One region of the Brachybacterium kimchii genome, then DNA from elsewhere that is predicted to be linked to it. Evidence: riboswitches for the same ligand, from Rfam matches in the RefSeq annotation. Region 1 holds a riboswitch; each other region holds the start of a gene.
The links. A riboswitch is a leader RNA that binds a small molecule or an ion and turns the genes downstream of it on or off. The one in region 1 is predicted to bind thiamine pyrophosphate.

Region 1 (4,204 bases):
AGCTCGTCGGCGCGCTGCTGGACGCCTATCGGGAGTCGATCTCGACGCTCGAGTGGATGACGCCGGGCACCCGCGAGAAGGCCCTCGCCAAGCTCGAGCTGTTCACCCCGAAGATCGCCTACCCCGACGTGTGGCGGACCTACGAGGGCCTCGTGCTCGACCCCCACGACCTCGTCGCCTCGGTCCGCGCCGCCCGCGCGCACGACGCCGCCCACGACTTCGCGAAGCTCGCCGGGCCCGTCGACCGCGACGAGTGGCACATGACCCCGCAGACGGTCAACGCCTACTACAACCCGGGCGCGAACGAGATCGTCTTCCCCGCCGCGATCCTCGAGCCGCCGTTCTTCGATGCCGAGGCCGAGGACGCCGTGAACTTCGGCGGCATCGGCGCCGTGATCGGCCACGAGATCGGGCACGGCTTCGACGACCAGGGCTCGAAGTACGACGGCGAGGGCAACCTGCGCTCGTGGTGGACCGACGAGGACCGCGAGGCCTTCGAGCAGCGCACCCGCGCGCTCATCGACCAGTTCGACGCCCTCACCCCGCGCGTGCTGCGCGAGCAGGCGGAGGCGACGGCGACTGACGCGGCCGATGGGGGCGACGCGGTCGGCGCGGTCGGCGCAGACGGTGGGGATGGCGCGGTCATCGGCGGCGACGAGCTGCCCCATGTCAACGGAAGCCTCACGATCGGCGAGAACATCGGCGACCTGGGCGGCCTCACCATCGCGATCAAGGCCTACCTCGCGCGCTCCGGCGGGAACCCGCCGCGACTGGACGACCTGAGCGGCCTGCAGCGCGTGTTCTGGTCCTGGGCCACGGTGTGGCGCGCGAAGTCCCGCGCGCAGGACGCGGCGCGCATGCTGGCGATCGACCCGCACTCCCCCGCCGAGTTCCGCTGCAACGCGATCGCGAGCAACCTCGACGCCTTCCACGCGGCCTTCGACGTGCGCGAGGACGACGCGATGTACCGCGCGCCCGAAGACCGCGTGAGCATCTGGTGAGGACACCGTGAGCAGGCCGGAGGCGCCCTTCCACGTGGGGCGGACGACTCCCGGCGCGGTGGGCTGGACCCGCATCGGCATGAGCGCTGTGATCGGCGTCGGCATCGCCGGGTACGCGATCGCCTGGGCGCGCGGCGAGACGGTCGTGCTGGGCCTGGTGCTCGCCCTGGCCGTGCTCGTGTACGCCTTCTGGTCGTGGATGCGGCTGGCCACCCGGTTCGTGGTCGACGTCGACGGGGTGACCGTGAGCCTCGGCGGGTTCCTGCCGCGCCCCGCCTGGCCCGTCGCCGACTTCCGCACCGTGCAGCTGCGCCGCATCCCGGGCGAATCGCTCGGCGTGACGGTGGGCGGGCTCGGCTGGCGCCGCGGCCGCGTGATCGCGCCCGAGAGCGGGAGCATCGAGGCGCTGCCCGGCCGCAAGGTCTTCACCACCGGCGAGCAGCGGTCCTCGTACCGCCTGATGGTCTCGCGTCCCGGGACGCTCGTGGAGATCATCGGTCGCGAGGGCACCCACTTCCTGCTCTCCCCCGACGATCCCCGCGCCGCCGCCGAGGCGATCGACCAGGCCATCCGCGCCCGCCGCTGATCCGCGCGCGCTGAAGCCCCGCCGACCGCTCGTCGGCCCATCCGCGCCCCGTCTGCGTCGCGAGAAGTACGAAACGGTTGCCAAGAGCGCTCTTGGCAACCGTTTCGTACTTCTCGCGCCCGTTCGCCCGTTCGGGAGCCGGTCGGGACGGGACCGTCCGATCCCGTCGCCTCGCACGAGCCGTCGGGCATCGGCCGACCCGGGCGATCTGGCGCACATCCCGAGGGCGCACCGACCGCCCTGCGCGATATCATCGACGCTGACATCCACAGACAGGGGAGCACCGCAGAGGTGCTGAGAGTGCGCACAGAGCGCAGACCCTCGAACCTGATCCGGTTCAGACCGGCGTAGGGAGTCGGGATTCTTCTGCGATGTCCGCCGCGCCGGATGACTGCATCCGGGGCCGACGGGCCTCGCGGCCCCTTCCGCATCGGAAGGAGAACCAGATGTCGACCAGCTCCACCCCCGCCGCCCCCTCCGCGCGCGCCGAGAAGACCGCGGCGACCGGCGCGTCCCCGGCACCAGCACCGGCACCAGCACCAGCACCGGCGAGCGACGCCCTCGCACGTCGGCCGCTGCCGGCCTACCGCACCGTGGACCTCGTGCTGACGGTCGCGATCGGCGTCGTCTTCGCCTTCGTGTTCCTCGCCTGGGGCCAGGTGTACACCCTGTTCACCCCGCTGCAGGCCGTCCTGCCCCCGTCGGTGGGGCTGCTCGCGGGCGTGTGGTTCCTGCCCGCGCTGGTGGCGATGCTCATCGTGCGCCGTCCCGGCGCCGCCGTGCTGGCGGAGGTCATCGCCGCCGTCCTCGAGATGGTCCTCGGCGGGCAGTGGGGCATCGGCACTGTGGTCAGCGGCCTGCTGCAGGGCGGAGGCGTCGAGATCGCGTTCCTCGTCACCGCCTACCGCCGCTTCACCCTGCCCGTGGCGATCGCCGGCGGCGCGCTCTCGGGGATCCTCGAATGGGTCTACGAGCGCTTCTCCTACTACCCCGAGTGGTCCTGGGCCTCGGCCTGGGCGCTGCTGGGCTTCTTCATCGTCTCCGGTGCGCTGCTGTGCGGGGTGCTGGGGTGGCTGATCGTGCGCGCCCTCGGCGCGACCGGCGCCCTGAGCGCCTTCCCGGCAGGGCGCCAGTGGGGACGGCGGTCGCGCGCATGAGCGCGGGGCCGACGGTGCTCGGGGCGACCTCTGGGACCGACGGGACGACCGCTGGGGCCGACGGGACGCTCGGCGACGCGGCTCCCGACGGAACGGGCCCCGCCTCCCACGCCGCCGTGCCGCTCGCTCTCGACGCCGTCACCTGGACGCCGTCGACCCGCTCCCGCCCGACGATCGACGACCTCACCCTGCACATCCCGGCCGGCCAGCGCGTGCTGCTCACGGGGCCCAGCGGCGGCGGCAAGTCGACGGTGCTCCGGGCCCTCACGGGCCTGCTCGACACCAGCACGGGCGACCTCGCGGGTGATGCCACCGGCCCCACCCGGCCGGGCGAGCGCGGACTGCTCCTGCAGCAGCCGCTGCACGCCCTGATCGGCGGGAGCGTCGGCCGGGACGCGGCCTTCGGGCCCGAGAACGCGGCGTTGGACCGCGAGGAGATCCAGCGCCGCGTGACCTCCGCCCTGCACGCGGCGCGCGTCGGGCTGGACGCCGCGACCTCGCCGTGGGATCTCAGCGGCGGGCAGCAGCAGAGGCTCGCCCTCGCCGGCTCCCTGGCGCTGGATCCCGGTGCGCTGCTGCTGGACGAGCCGCTGAGCATGCTCGATCGGCCGACGGCCTGCGCGGTCCGCGCCGCGATCCTGGATGCGGTCGGCGATCGCACCCTGGTGGTCGCCGACCACGACGCCGAGGGCTGGGCCCCGCACGTGGACCGCGTGATCGTGCTCGGAGCGCAGGCGCACGTGCTCGCGGACGGCGCTCCCGACGACGTCCTCGAGCAGCCCGATCCGGCCACCATGCCCGATCCGGCCGCCGCTCCCGACCCGGCCGCCATGCCGGCCCCTGCGCGCGCATCCGGCACGTGCGGCCCGCCGGTGCTGTCGCTCTCGAGAGTCTCGATCACGCGACGGCGACGACGGGACGAGGTCCGGGGGAAGCGGGCCGTCGCCTCGCCCCTCCTCGACGGCATCGACCTGGCCGTTCCCACAGGATGTGTCGCGGTCCTCACCGGGCCGAGCGGCAGCGGCAAGACCACGCTCCTGCGCACGATCCTGGGCCTCGCCGATCCGGCCGGAGGACACCTCGAACGTCCCGAGCCCACCAAGATCGCCTTCGTCCCTCAGGAGCCCGAGCACTCCTTCGTCGCCCGCACCGTGCGCGCTGAGGTCACCGCCTCGCCCTGGGCGCACGACCCCGAACTCGCCGAGAGCCTGCTGCGGCGCGCCGACCTCGCGCACCTCTCGGACGCTCAGCCCTTCGAGCTCTCCGGGGGCGAGCAACGACGCCTCGCGATCATCGCCGCCCTCGCCCAGGAACCCGCCCTCCTCGTGCTGGACGAGCCCACCGTGGGACTCGACCAGGAGCGTCGCACCCAGCTGTTCGCCCTGCTCGAGGAGGCGTCCGCGCGCGGCTGCGCAGTGCTGGCCGCGACGCACGACCCCGATCTCATCACGCGCGCGCAC
Region 2 (4,204 bases), 2.0 Mb from region 1:
TGGGCGACGACGTCTCGACCGACGAGATCATGCCCGCCGGCTCGCGCGTGCTCCCGTACCGCTCGAACATCCCGAAGATCTCCGAGTTCACCTTCACCCGCATCGACCCGGACTATCCCGCGAACGCCGGGAAGGCGAAGGATTCGGGAGGCCACGTGGTGGTCGCCGGGAAGAACTACGGGCAGGGCTCCTCGCGCGAGCACGCCGTGATCGCTCCCCGCTACCTGGGGCTGAAGGCGGTCATCGCGGTGTCCTTCGCCCGCATCCACTGGCAGAACCTCGCGAACTTCGGGATCCTCGCCCTCGAGTTCGACGACCCCGAGGACCACGACCGGATCTCCGCGGGCGACCTCGTCGAGATCGACGGCGTCCACGCGGCGCTCGAGGCCGGCACGGACCTCACCGCACGGATCGGGGACCGGGAGGTCGCCGTGCACCACCGGCTCTCGCCGCGCCAGGTGGAGATGGTGCTCGCGGGAGGACGGATCCCGCTCGCCGCGCGCGAGGCGTGAGTCGCGAGTCGTGAGGCGCGGGTCCCGAGGGACGACAATGGCCCCATGATCGACTGGGACCTCATCTGGCGCGACTACGTCGGGATCAGCGGCAGCGCGGTCCTCGGCGTCGTCGCCTCGACCATCGTGCTGTACGGCTTCTTCTCCCTGCTCATGCAGGTGATCGGCCCGCGCCTGATGGCCCGGCCCAGCGCCGGCAGCTTCGTGGTCCTCGCCGTCGTCGGCGGCATCACCGCCCGCGCGACCCTCGGCGAATCCCCGACGATGCTCGGCGCGATCGTCGTGCTGAGCACCCTGGTCGTCCTCGAGTACGTCACGGGCAGGTTCCGCCGCGTCCCCCTGCTCCTGCGGCGCACGCGTCCCGTCGTCGTCATGGTCGACGGGGAGCCGGTCGCGGCCGGCCTGCGTCGCAGCAGGCTGACGCGCGGCATGCTGCTGGATCGTCTGCGCGTGAGCGGGGTGCTCGCCCTCGACGAGGTGGAGCTGGTGATCCTCGAGGTCCGCGGCACGCTCACGATCGTCCGGCGCGGCAGCCGGATCGACCGCGATCTCGTGGCCCAGGTCGACGGACGCGAGCGGATCCCCGAGCGTCTGCTGTCCGAGCCGGGGGCCGCCTGAGCGCCCGACCGCTCACTCCAGGACGGCCAGCGCGAGAGTCGCCAGCGGCACCGTGATCACCACCGCGACCGCGCCCAGCGCCATGAAGCGCACCCAGGGGATCCGCACGCCCATCGCCTGCATCCGCTGATGCCACAGGAGCGTGGCCAACGATGCCCACGGGGTGATGAGCGGCCCCGCGTCCACACCGATCAGCAGGGCCATGGTGGAGGTGGGATCGTCCCCCGCGCGATGCTCGAGGAGGAGGAAGGCGGGGAGGTTGTCGAGCACGTTCGCCGCGAGCGCCGAGGTGCCGGCCGTGCGCAGCAGCCCCATCGGCCCCGTGCCGCCGTCGGCCGCGCGCAGCACGAACGACGTCGCACCCTGCACGTGCGCGGTCTCCACCAGCACGAAGAGGGCGAGGGCGATCGCGAGCGGACGCCAGGGCACCAGGTGCGCTCCGATCGCCTCGCGGCGCCGCAGCGCGAAGGCGAGCAGCAGCACGAGCGCGGCGGCGCCCGCCGGGATCCACACCGCGGGCACCACCACGAGCAGGGGCAGCAGCACGACGACCACGCATCCGCTGATCCGCAGCAGCGCGCGGTCATGGATCTGCGGGGCGGGCGACGCCCGGAATCGACCCTGCAGGTCCCGGCGATGGACGACGGCCACGAGGGCCACCGGCACCACGATCGCGACCAGGGTCGGTGCCGCGCTGCGGGCCAGGAAGGACGCCGTGCCCCCGCCCAGGACGTCCCTGGCCAGCAGGTTCGTGAGGTTCGAGACCGGCAGCAGCAGGGACGCCGTGTTCGCGAGCCACACCGTGGCCAGGGCGAAGGGCACCGCGGGCACGTCGACGCGCCGCGCCGTGAGCACGACCACCGGGGTCATGATCAGCGCCGTCGTGTCCAGGGAGAAGAAGGCCGTGCACACCACGGCGAGCGCGCACACGGCGCACCACAGCACCGCGGTGCGCCCGTGCGCGAGGACGGTGAGGCCGTGGGCGATCACGTCCAGGAGTCCTGCTTCGCGCGCGAGCTCGGCGAGCACCGCGATCGCGAGGACGAATCCGAGCACGGGCGCGACCCGCGCCATCAGTGCTGCGAGATCCTGCGAAGGCAGCCCGCCGCTGAGGACGCACAGCACGGCGCCCAGGGCGAGCGCCCCGATCGCGAGCGCGCCGGCGCGCCTGCGCAGGAGTCCGAGCATGCTGCGAAGCGTAGACCGCGGCGTCCTCCCGCAGGCCCCGCTCCCTCTCACGCCGCGGGACGACCGTGTCCGATGGGCGCGGCGGCGATAGCCTCGCACGTGCACGGGGTGCCCTGACCAGGGCTGAGAACACACCCGCTGAACCTGATCGAGCTCGTACTCGCGGAGGGATTGCCGCCATGACACGTGCCCCACGTCCGTTCTTCGAGGATGCCGCGTTGACGGCGTCCCTGCGCCACCAGCACGCCCAGGCGTGGGAGCGCGCCGTCGGTCACCGCTTCGTGCGCGAGCTGCACGCGGGAACCGTCCCGGACGAGGTGATGGCGCGCTACCTGGTGCAGGACCATCGCTTCCTCGACGCCTTCCTGCAGCTGATCGGCGCCGCGCTGGCCACCGCCCGCACCCCCGCCGCCCGGCTGCGCTTCGCGCGCTTCGCCGGAGAGGTCGCCGGTGACGAGAACACGTACTTCTTGCGCGCCCTCGACGCGCTCGGGGTGAGCGAGGAGCAGCGCGCGCAGATCCCGAACACCGCACCCACCGACGGCTTCCTCGACGTGTTCCGCGAGGCCGCGGAGACCCGCGACCACGCCGCGATCCTCGCGGTCCTGCTGGTCACCGAATGGCTCTACCTGGACTGGGCGACCAGGGCGCCCGCTCCCCTGCCCGAGAGCTTCGTCCACGCCGAGTGGATCTCCCTGCACGACGGTCCCGGTTTCCGCGATCTCGTGGACTTCCTGCGCGCCGAGCTCGACGCCGCCGAGATCGAGGACCCCGAGCGCGTGCGCAGCTTCTTCGCGCGCACCGTCCGGCTCGAGAACGACTTCTTCGACGCGGCCTACGAGACGGCCCCCGAGGGGGCGTCGGCATGAGCGCACCTTCCCTGTTCGACCGGCTCAAGGCCTCCGCCGCCGAGGACTGGGACGCCTACGTCCACCATCCCTTCGTGACGCGGCTGGGCGAGGGCACGCTCCCCCTGGCCGCCTTCCAGGACTACCTGGTCCAGGACTACCTGTTCCTCTTCCAGTTCGCGCGGGCCAATGCCCTGGCCGCGTACAAGGCCGACACTCTCGAGGGCATCCGCTCGGCCGCGGACTCCCTGACCGCGATCGTCACCGAGACCGCTCTGCACGTGCGGCTCACGGCGTCGTGGGGCATCGACCGCGAGGTGCTCGAGACGGCCGACGAGAAGCCCGGCACCGTCGCCTACACGCGCTTCGTCCTGGACACCGGCATGGCCGGGGACGCCCTGGACCTGCAGGTCGCCCTCGCGCCCTGCGCGATCGGCTATGCGGAGATCGGGACCGCGCTCGCGCCGCGCCTCGCCGAGGGCGCCGAGCATCCCTACGGCGAGTGGATCGCCGAGTACGCGGGGCAGGAGTTCCAGGCGAGCGCCGCCGTGGCCGCCGCGCGGCTCGACGAGCTCGCGGGCGGCGACCTGCCTGCCCACCGCCGGGCGCGGCTCGAGAGGATCTTCCGCACGGCCACCCGCATGGAGGCCGCGTTCTGGCAGCAGGCGCTGGACTGAGCGCGGGCGTGCATTCGCCGAGCGCACGAAGACCGCGCGTGCAAGCATGAAGCGGTGAGCACGCACGCGTCCTCCCCGAGCCCGTCCGCGCCGCGGCAGTTCGAGAACCACCAACCCTTCCTCCACGACCTCGCCGTGGTGCTGCGCGCTCCACTGCAGGCCTGGTCGGCGCCCGACGGCACGATCACGGGCGCCGGCGCGCAGGGCATCTATCTCGGAGACACCCGCGTCGTCTCCGACCTCACCTGCGAGGTCGAGGACGCTGCCGAGTCCGCGGACGAGGACCATGAGCACCTCACTCTCTCGCCCCTCCCCGCCGAGACGCGCAGCGCACAAGCGGTCATGTTCCGTTGGGTCGTCA
Region 3 (4,204 bases), 350 kb from region 1:
CGGCGTGGATCCCTCGGGGGGCATGGGGTCGCTGTCCACGGCGTCGCGATGGGCGAGCACGGCCCCCAGCAGCGCCTTCTTCGAGGGGAAGTGATGGGCGAGGCCCGACGGCGAGATCCCGGCGCCCTCGGCGACCTGCGCCATGGAGGTCGCTCCGAAGCCCTGACGGGCGATGAGGTCCACGGCCGTCTGCAGCGCCTGTTCGCGGACCACCGCGGAGTCCTGCCCGCGGGGCCGTCCCGGGCGTCGACGGACCGGACGCTTCTCGGCGGCCGGCCCCTTGGCGGTGCTGCGCTCGCGCGGCCCGCGCGAGGCGACGGTCCCCTCGGCGGCGCTCGCGGTCGCGGCGGCGCGCGTGGTCTGCTCGGTGTTCATGGGCTCCCCTTCGGCACAGGTCTCCGTCGACCTGGGACGAGAGCGGGCCGGTGCGATCGTGCCGCACCGGCCCGTCATCAATGTGTCACCCCTACTATTTCACGCCGCGGATGAACATCGTGAGCACAGCGCCGATGACGCCCGAGATCGCGGCGGCCACGAAGAGGACCGTGAAGTCGGTGCCCCCGCCGATGCGGGCGAGGAGCATCCCGCCCAGGGCCGGGGCGATCGACTGCGGCAGGGCGTTGGCCATGTTGAAGACGCCCAGGTCCTTGCCCGCCGTCCTGCGGTCGGGGAGCACCTCGAACACGAGTGCGAGGTCGACGGCGAGGTAGGTCCCGTAGGCGAGGCCCATGATGGCCTCGCACAGGAAGAACCCGCCGACGGAGTCGACGTGGGCGAGCATGTAGGTGCCCAGTCCGAAGACGAGGATCGACCCCGCCACGAGCACCTTGCGGCGTCCGATCCGGTCGGAGATCCATCCGGCGGCCAGTCCGGCGACCATGGACAGCACCGTGTAGATCGTGACGCCGGTGGCGACCGCGGTGGCGGCCGCCGCGTCCTCGAGCCCCAGGTGGTTCGTCATGAACAGCACGCGGAAGCTGATGAACAGGTAGGAGGCCAGGATGATCATGAACCTGCCCCACCAGGCCAGTCCGAAGTCCGGGAACTTCAGGGGATTGGTCCAGAACGAGGTGACCAGCTCGCGCACGTTGAACGGGTAGCGGTTCTGCTTGAGCACCGGATCCGGGATCATCAGCGCGTAGACGGTCACCAGCACGAAGCCGAGCACGGCGGGGATCATGAACAGCCCCACCATGGTCCCGCCGAAGAACGAGGCCAGCCAGGTCGCGGCCATGATGGCGGAGTTCTGGGCGATGCCCACGATGCCGGAGACCTTGCCGTATTGCTCGTCCGGCAGCTGATCGGCGAGCGAGGCCGTGTATGCCGCGTACGCCATGTTCGCGCAGGCCTGCGCGATGAACCAGCCGGTGGCCAGCACCACGACGTTCGGCGCGATCGCCATGATGAGGATCGCCGCGCACATCGCGAAGGCCCCGCCGATGATCCACGGTCGGCGCCGCCCCAGTCCCGATCGCGTGCGATCGGAGAGGCGTCCGCCGAGGGCGTTGAAGACGAGCGCTGCGATCGCGCCCGGGGCGAGGGCGGCGGCCGCGATCGAGGCCTGCTCCGCCGGGAGGTCCGAGAGCGTGCGGGCCTTCATCTGGACCGACACCGTCGCGGGCCCCATCAGGGCGACGAACAGGCCGAACTGCCCCAGGAAGATGCCGATGACATACCAGATCGGCTTCTTCCGGTCCGGCTTGATGCCCATGGCGGGCACGCGCAGTCGCGGGCCGAGGATGTTGGGGCTGCCCGTCGGGTCGACGGTCGGATCGACCTCGAGATCGGGTGCGGCAGTGGACACGGGAGACTCCTTCGTCATGACCGTCGGGCGATGCTCGCGACGGTGTGCGTGCGGTCCGTGCGACCGTGCCGAAAGTATTAGTTGCCACGAACTATTTTGTCGAGCCGCGGACTTCCGCACGGACGTCCTGGACGCCCGACCGACTCTCTGAGCTGGTCACCCCGAGCAGCGCCGTGCCACACATCACAGGCGCGCACCACAGGATTCCGTGGCGCCACGGGCGTGCGGAGCGTCGTGTCGGCCGTGGAGCGGGCGGCGCGCCCCGGCGTCCTCTCCGGCGCGCTAGGCTCGTCGGCACGTGACACGGGGTGCCGCCGATGGCGGCTGAGAGCAGACCCGTCGAACCTGATCCAGTCAGCGCTGGCGTAGGGAATGTCCGAAGCCGCGGCCGGGTGCCGACGATCCTCCAGGATCCTCGCCGATCACCCGCCGCGGCCGCTCCGGCCCCTCGCCCCGACGAGAGGAGCCCGATGGCCCCCGCAACCCCCGCAGACGGCATCCCCGAGGTCGCCGCCGATCCCTCCGCGCGCCCCGCGGCACCCGTCGGTCCCGTCGATCCCGCAGGGCTCGCCGCCCGCTGCGGCGACCTTCTGGACGCGGTGCGCGAGCGCGGTCCGCTGGTCCACGCCATCACGAACTCTGTGGTCACGAACGTGACGGCGAACGTGGTGCTCGCGATCGGCGCCGCCCCGGCGATGGTCGACATCGTGGGCGAGGCCGGCGACTTCGCCGCGGTCGCCGACGGTCTTCTCATCAACCTGGGCACCCCCGCGCCCGAGCAGCGCGAGGCCATGCGCGAAGCCGTCAGCGGCGCCCGCCGCTCGGGCACGCCGTGGGTCCTGGACCCTGTCGCGATCGGATCGCTGCGGGTGCGCACGCCTCTCGCCGCCGAGCTGGTGGCCCAGGGACCGACCGCCGTGCGCGGCAACGCCTCGGAGATCCTCGCCCTCGCCGGTGAGGGCACGGGCGGCCGAGGCGTCGACTCCTCCGACCCGATCGACGCGGCCGTCGCGGCGGCGACCGGCCTGGCGCGGACCCACGGCACGGTGGTCGCGGTCTCCGGCGAGCGCGACCTCATCACCGACGGGAGCACTCTCGTGGAGGTCGCCGGTGGCAGTGCGATGCTGACCCGCATGACCGGCGGGGGCTGCGCCCTCGGCGCCGTGATCGCGACCTTCCTGGGCGTGCGACCCGACGGGACGCCTGCTCTCGAGGCCGTCGTCGCCGCGCATTCCGCCTACTCCGCGGCGGCCGAGCGCGCCGCCTCCGGGGCCGATGGTCCGGGCACCTTCGCGCCCCGGCTGCTCGACGCCCTCGCCGCCATCGGCCCGGACGAGCTCCGGGCGCCCGGGCGCCTGCACGTCAGCCTCGCGGATCAGGGCGACGGGGGCGAGGCGGCATGAGGCCCTCGAGCGAGAGCCTCGGCCTGTACCTCGTCACCGACGCCGCGCTGTGCGGTGCGCGCGGCATCGTGCGCACGGTCGAGCTCGCCGTCGAGGGCGGTGCGCGCGTGGTGCAGCTGCGGGAGAAGCACGCGGACCTCGCCGAGCACGTGCGCCTGCTGGAGCGTCTCGCGCGGGTGATCGACGCCCGCGCGCTGCTGCTGGTGAACGACCGCGTGGACGCCGCCGTCGCGGCACGCGAGCAGGGGATCCGCGTGGACGGCGTGCACCTGGGGCAGGGCGACGAGGACGTGCGCCGTGCACGAGAACTGCTCGGGCCCGACGCCGTCATCGGGCTCAGCGCGAACACGTCGGCGCATCTGGACGCCGTGGCCGCGCTGCCGGAGGGCACCGTCGACCACGTGGGCATCGGCGCGATCCGCGCGACCGCCACCAAGGCGGATCATCCGCCGGCCCTCGGCGTCGAGGGGTTCGCGCTGCTCGCGGCCGCGTCCCCGGTGCCGAGCGTCGCGATCGGCGGGATCACCACGGCCGACGTCCCGGCCCTGCGGCGCGCGGGCGCCTCGGGGTGCGCGGTAGTCTCGGCGGTCTGCGCGGCCGACGACCCCCTGCGCGCGTCCCGCGTGCTCAGCGCGGCCTGGACCGAGGCGGCGCCGGACCGGTGACCCCGGGTCCGCAGGGCGAGCCGGCGCCGGGGTCAGCGCGCCGGGATCCCCTCGCCCTCCCACAGCGCGAAGAAGTGGTGCAGCGGTCCGTGGCCGCGCCCCACGTCGAGCCGGTCGCTCGCGGCGAGCGCGCCATGGAGGTACTCCTTGGCGCCGCGCACGGCGTCCTCGACGGGCATGCGCGGCAGCCGAGCGGCGATCGCCGCCGAGAGCGTGCAGCCGGTGCCGTGGTCGTTGGTCGTCTCGATGCGCGGGGCGGGCAGCTCGAGGATGCCCTCGCTCCCGCACAGCAGATCGGTGCTGGTGGGCGACCCCTCGAGGTGGCCGCCCTT
Region 4 (4,204 bases), 1.7 Mb from region 1:
ATGTGTCGGAGGGAGTAGTGTGCGCCCTCCAACGTTCCGATAGGGCCTCCGGGTCATGGGAAGTCATTCACCCACCGGCACCCCGACCCCCGGCTCCGGGAGGTACACGGTCCCGCCGCGCTCGCGGAACTCCCGGGACTTCTCCGCCATGCCCGCCGCCGCGATCTCCTGCTGGGCGGCCTCGCCGCCGAACTCGTCGCGGATGTCCTGCGAGATCTTCATCGAGCAGAACTTCGGTCCGCACATCGAGCAGAAGTGCGCGGTCTTCGCGGGCTCGGCCGGCAGGGTCTCGTCGTGGTACTCCTCGGCCAGCTGCGGGTCCAGGGAGAGTCCGAACTGGTCGCGCCAGCGGAACTCGAAGCGCGCCTTCGACAGAGCGTCGTCCCGTGAGCGGGCCCCGGGGTGGCCCTTGGCGACATCGGCCGCGTGGGCGGCGATCTTGTAGGTGATCACGCCCGTCTTCACGTCGTCGCGGTCCGGCAGACCCAGGTGCTCCTTCGGGGTCACGTAGCAGAGCATCGCGGTGCCGTAGCGGGCGATCTCCGTCGCCCCGATCGCCGAGGTGATGTGGTCATACGCAGGGGCGACGTCCGTGACCAGCGGCCCGAGCGTGTAGAACGGCGCCCCGTCGCACAGCTCCTGCTGGCGCTCCACGTTCTCGCGCACCAGGTGCAGCGGCACGTGGCCAGGGCCCTCGACCATCACCTGCACGTCGTGCTGCCAGGCGCGGCGGGTGAGCTCGGCGAGGGTGTCGAGCTCGGCGAACTGGGCGGCGTCGTTCGCATCTGCCAGGGACCCGGGACGCAGCCCGTCGCCGAGCGAGAAGGAGACGTCGTAGCGGGCGAAGATCTCGCACAGCTCGTCAAAGTGCTCGTAGAGGAAGTTCTCCCGGTGCCTGGCGAGGCACCAGCCGGCCAGGATCGAGCCGCCGCGCGAGACGATGCCCGTCACCCGGTTCGCCGTCAGCGGCACGTAGCGCAGCAGCACGCCGGCGTGGATCGTCATGTAGTCCACGCCCTGCTCGGCCTGCTCGATCACCGTGTCCCGGAATATCTCCCAGGTGAGCGCGTTCGCGTCGCCGTTCACCTTCTCCAGAGCCTGGTAGATCGGGACGGTGCCGATCGGCACGGGGGAGTTGCGCAGGATCCACTCGCGAGTGGTGTGGATGTCGTCCCCGGTGGACAGATCCATGACCGTGTCCGCACCCCAGCGGGTGGCCCACTCGAGCTTGGAGACCTCCTCGGCGATCGACGAGGTGACCGCCGAGTTCCCGATGTTCGCGTTGACCTTCACCAGGAAGCGTCGGCCGATGATCATCGGTTCCGCCTCGGGGTGGTTCACGTTCGCGGGGATGATCGCGCGGCCCGCGGCGAGCTCCTCGCGCACGAGCTCGACGTCGCAGCCCTCCCGCAGCGCCACGAAACGCATCTCGGGGGAGATCTCGCCTCGACGGGCGTAGTGCATCTGCGTGACGGTGCGTCCGCCGACCGAGCGGACCGGCGAGCGACGCGCGCCGCGCCACTCGGCGCTCGCCCCGCCGCGGCGCACCGCCCCGCGGCCGTCATCGGCCAGGTCACGGGCACGTCCCTGGTACTCCTCGACGTCGCCGCGATCGCGGATCCAGTTCTCGCGCAGCGCGGGCAGGCCGACCTCCGGCTCGCTGCCGGGGCCGGCGGTCCGGTAGACCTCGAGCGGCGGGTTCGGCGTCCCGGTGGGGGAGTCGTCCTGGGAGATCCTCGTGACCGGCACGCGGATGTCGTGCTCGGAGTCCTCGAGGTGGCCGAGGCAGTGGGTGGGGTAGTTCTCAGGGCGTGCAGACATGCAGTCGCTCTCCTTCTTCCTTCGCCGGCATGACCCGGAGCAGGTTCGGTCGGTACTCGGACTGCGTCAGTCCGATCTCAGCCCGTTGCGACGGGCACCCGAGGGATCGGCGACGACCGTAGCACGGGGGACGTGCGGTGGCGGCGGGCGGTCCGCGACGGGCAACGCACGCGGAGTCGCACGGCGGACTCGGTCGGATCCCACGCGTCCCGTCTGCCGCGGTGTCGGGTCGCGAGACGTCGGGTCGGCCGTCCGAGATGTCCGTAGAGTTCTCCCTGCCGTCCCTCCTCCGCGCACGCTGACGGGTCCGCGAACCCTCGCGACGGGGGCCCGCACATACCTCCTTCCGAACGGAACGACAGATGACCAGCTCGACCCCTTCCCCCGAGAACAACGGCTCCGCGAACTCCGGGTTCCCCGACGCCGGGTCCGCGAATGGTGCCTACGGCTCCGCCGGCGACACCTATGGTTCGGCGAGCGGTCCCTACGGGGCCGCGGACGGAGCCTCCGGCTCCGCGGCCCCCGCCCCGCAGTACGGGGACTCCTCGCAGGCCCCGCAGTTCTCCGCGTCCCCGCAGACCCCGGGCCAGGGGCAGGAGCCGCCGAAGAAGTCCAAGACGCTGTGGTGGGTGCTGGGCGGCTGCGGCTGCCTCGCGCTGCTCGCGATCGCGGCCGTCATCATCGTGATCGTCGTGCTCGTCAACAGCGCAGACACCGATGACGAGCCCGCTCCGACCACGGTCTCCGCCTCCTCGTCCGACGACGACGCGTCGGACGAGCCCAGCGACTCCGCCACGCCCTCCGACCACACCGTCGACGCGACCCCGGACGACGAGTCGTCGGCCGACGCCGACGATTCCGGCGACTCCGCTGCCGACGGCACGGACGTCGACCCCGACGACAAGGACGGCGCCCTCGCCGACGCGAAGATCCAGTCCGACATGCTCTTCTCCTCGAAGAAGGGCATCCACGACACCCTCGTCTTCGAGGGCTACAGCGAGGAGACCGCCACCTACGCGGTCGACCACGTGGACGCCGACTGGAACAAGAACGCGCTGGAGAAGGCCAAGTCGTACTCCGCGGACGGCATGTCCGACGACGAGATCCGCGACCAGATCACCTCCGAGTACGGCGAGCAGTTCACGAAGGAGCAGGCGGACTACGCGATCAAGCACCTGCACGACTGAGCGCGTCGTCGGTGGCGCCGCCGCGCCGCGTCACCCCACAACGGCTGGTTCGTCGGTCCTTCGGAGCAGAATGCGCACATGAGACCGACCAGCGATCCGGCCGAGGAGCCGGGGGAGTGCAGGGGTACAGCCCCGCCCGAGGGCGCCTCGGTCTTCGACGCCCTGTGCGCCCACTACGCCCAGGGGCTCGCGAGCGGCGGTGACGTGCGCTGGCTCGCCCACGCGTGGTCCACGCTCGCCGTCGTCGGTGAGGTGCCCGTCGAGATCCCGTCGGGAGGCGTCGAAGGGGCCGATGCGCGCATCCGCCTGGCGGCGCTCGCCCTGTTCGGCGCCACCTATGACGGCACGGACGAGGAGCCCGAGCCGCCTGCGATCCTCGAGGGGGCCCATGCCCTCGCCGCGGCCGACATGGCCGCGTGGATGGCCGCGCATGACCTGATGACCGTCGCCCAGCTGCAGGCCGAGGCCGAGCGCGTCGACCCGGACGGCCCGACGGCGGAGGTCCCGGCGGCAGACAGCGCGGCCCGGGAGCAGTCCGACACGTACCCGGCCCGGGACGCCCCGGTCACCGACCCTGCCCTGTGCACGGAGGACGTCGAGTTCGCGATCGACGCGGTCGCCGGCGAGGTCATCAGCGCCTACTCGCGGCTGCGTCCGCACGTCGTCGCGCTCTTCGCCGAGCTGTGGGCGCAGAGCTACCCCGCGTCGGACCCGGAGGACGCGGACGACTCCCGCAACGGCGGGACCTTCGTGTTCCCGCACTCGACCTATCCGCTGCCCGACAACGAGACGCTGATGATCCTGAACGACAACGGCAGCGACACGGAGAAGCGCGCCGCCATGCTGCGGCTCTTCGCGCAGATGCAGTCGCTGAGGACCTGAGCCGTCCGCAGCGGTCCGCAGCGGCCCCGCATCCGGGCTCGCCGCCGATCGGGCTCGATTCGGTCAGTCCGACTCGATCAGTCCGACTCGATCAGCCGAAGCGATCAGTCCGCGAGGAAGTCTGTGATCAGCGCGTTCACCCGGTCCGGGCACTGACGGTTCGACCAGTGCCCCGCCCCGGCGATCAGTTCGAACCTCGCACCGGGGATGGCGTCCGCCGCGGCGCGCGTTGTCTTCGGCGGCACGGCCACGTCCTTGCTGCCCTGGATGATCAGCGTCGGGCACTTGATGCGATGCAGATCGGGACGCAGGTC

Region 2: linked by a shared signal. The riboswitch ahead of M4486_RS16270 (TenA family protein) and the one ahead of M4486_RS07705 (ECF transporter S component) in region 1 are both predicted to bind thiamine pyrophosphate.
Region 3: linked by a shared signal. The riboswitch ahead of thiM (hydroxyethylthiazole kinase) and the one ahead of M4486_RS07705 (ECF transporter S component) in region 1 are both predicted to bind thiamine pyrophosphate.
Region 4: linked by a shared signal. The riboswitch ahead of thiC (phosphomethylpyrimidine synthase ThiC) and the one ahead of M4486_RS07705 (ECF transporter S component) in region 1 are both predicted to bind thiamine pyrophosphate.

The regions. Positions count from the first base shown of each region.
Region 1 covers NZ_CP097218.1:1,604,147-1,608,350, forward strand. Annotated here, with positions in the region: gene M4486_RS07695 (M13 family metallopeptidase) at 1-1,001, shown strand, start outside; gene M4486_RS07700 (hypothetical protein) at 1,009-1,587, shown strand; TPP riboswitch at 1,852-1,958, shown strand; gene M4486_RS07705 (ECF transporter S component) at 2,034-2,744, shown strand; gene M4486_RS07710 (ATP-binding cassette domain-containing protein) at 2,741-4,204, shown strand, end outside.
Region 2 covers NZ_CP097218.1:3,575,570-3,579,773, reverse strand. Annotated here, with positions in the region: gene M4486_RS16285 (aconitate hydratase) at 1-512, shown strand, start outside; gene M4486_RS16280 (DUF421 domain-containing protein) at 558-1,130, shown strand; gene M4486_RS16275 (SLC13 family permease) at 1,143-2,318, opposite strand; TPP riboswitch at 2,413-2,507, shown strand; gene M4486_RS16270 (TenA family protein) at 2,498-3,187, shown strand; gene M4486_RS16265 (TenA family protein) at 3,184-3,843, shown strand; gene M4486_RS16260 (glycogen debranching N-terminal domain-containing protein) at 3,898-4,204, shown strand, end outside.
Region 3 covers NZ_CP097218.1:1,950,633-1,954,836, forward strand. Annotated here, with positions in the region: gene M4486_RS09205 (TetR/AcrR family transcriptional regulator) at 1-375, opposite strand, end outside; gene M4486_RS09210 (MFS transporter) at 470-1,804, opposite strand; TPP riboswitch at 2,099-2,194, shown strand; gene thiM (hydroxyethylthiazole kinase) at 2,275-3,207, shown strand; gene thiE (thiamine phosphate synthase) at 3,204-3,872, shown strand; gene thiD (bifunctional hydroxymethylpyrimidine kinase/phosphomethylpyrimidine kinase) at 3,905-4,204, opposite strand, start outside.
Region 4 covers NZ_CP097218.1:3,262,963-3,267,166, forward strand. Annotated here, with positions in the region: gene thiC (phosphomethylpyrimidine synthase ThiC) at 64-1,821, opposite strand; TPP riboswitch at 1,821-1,931, opposite strand; gene M4486_RS14900 (Ltp family lipoprotein) at 2,184-3,008, shown strand; gene M4486_RS14905 (hypothetical protein) at 3,087-3,890, shown strand; gene M4486_RS14910 (alpha/beta fold hydrolase) at 3,995-4,204, opposite strand, start outside.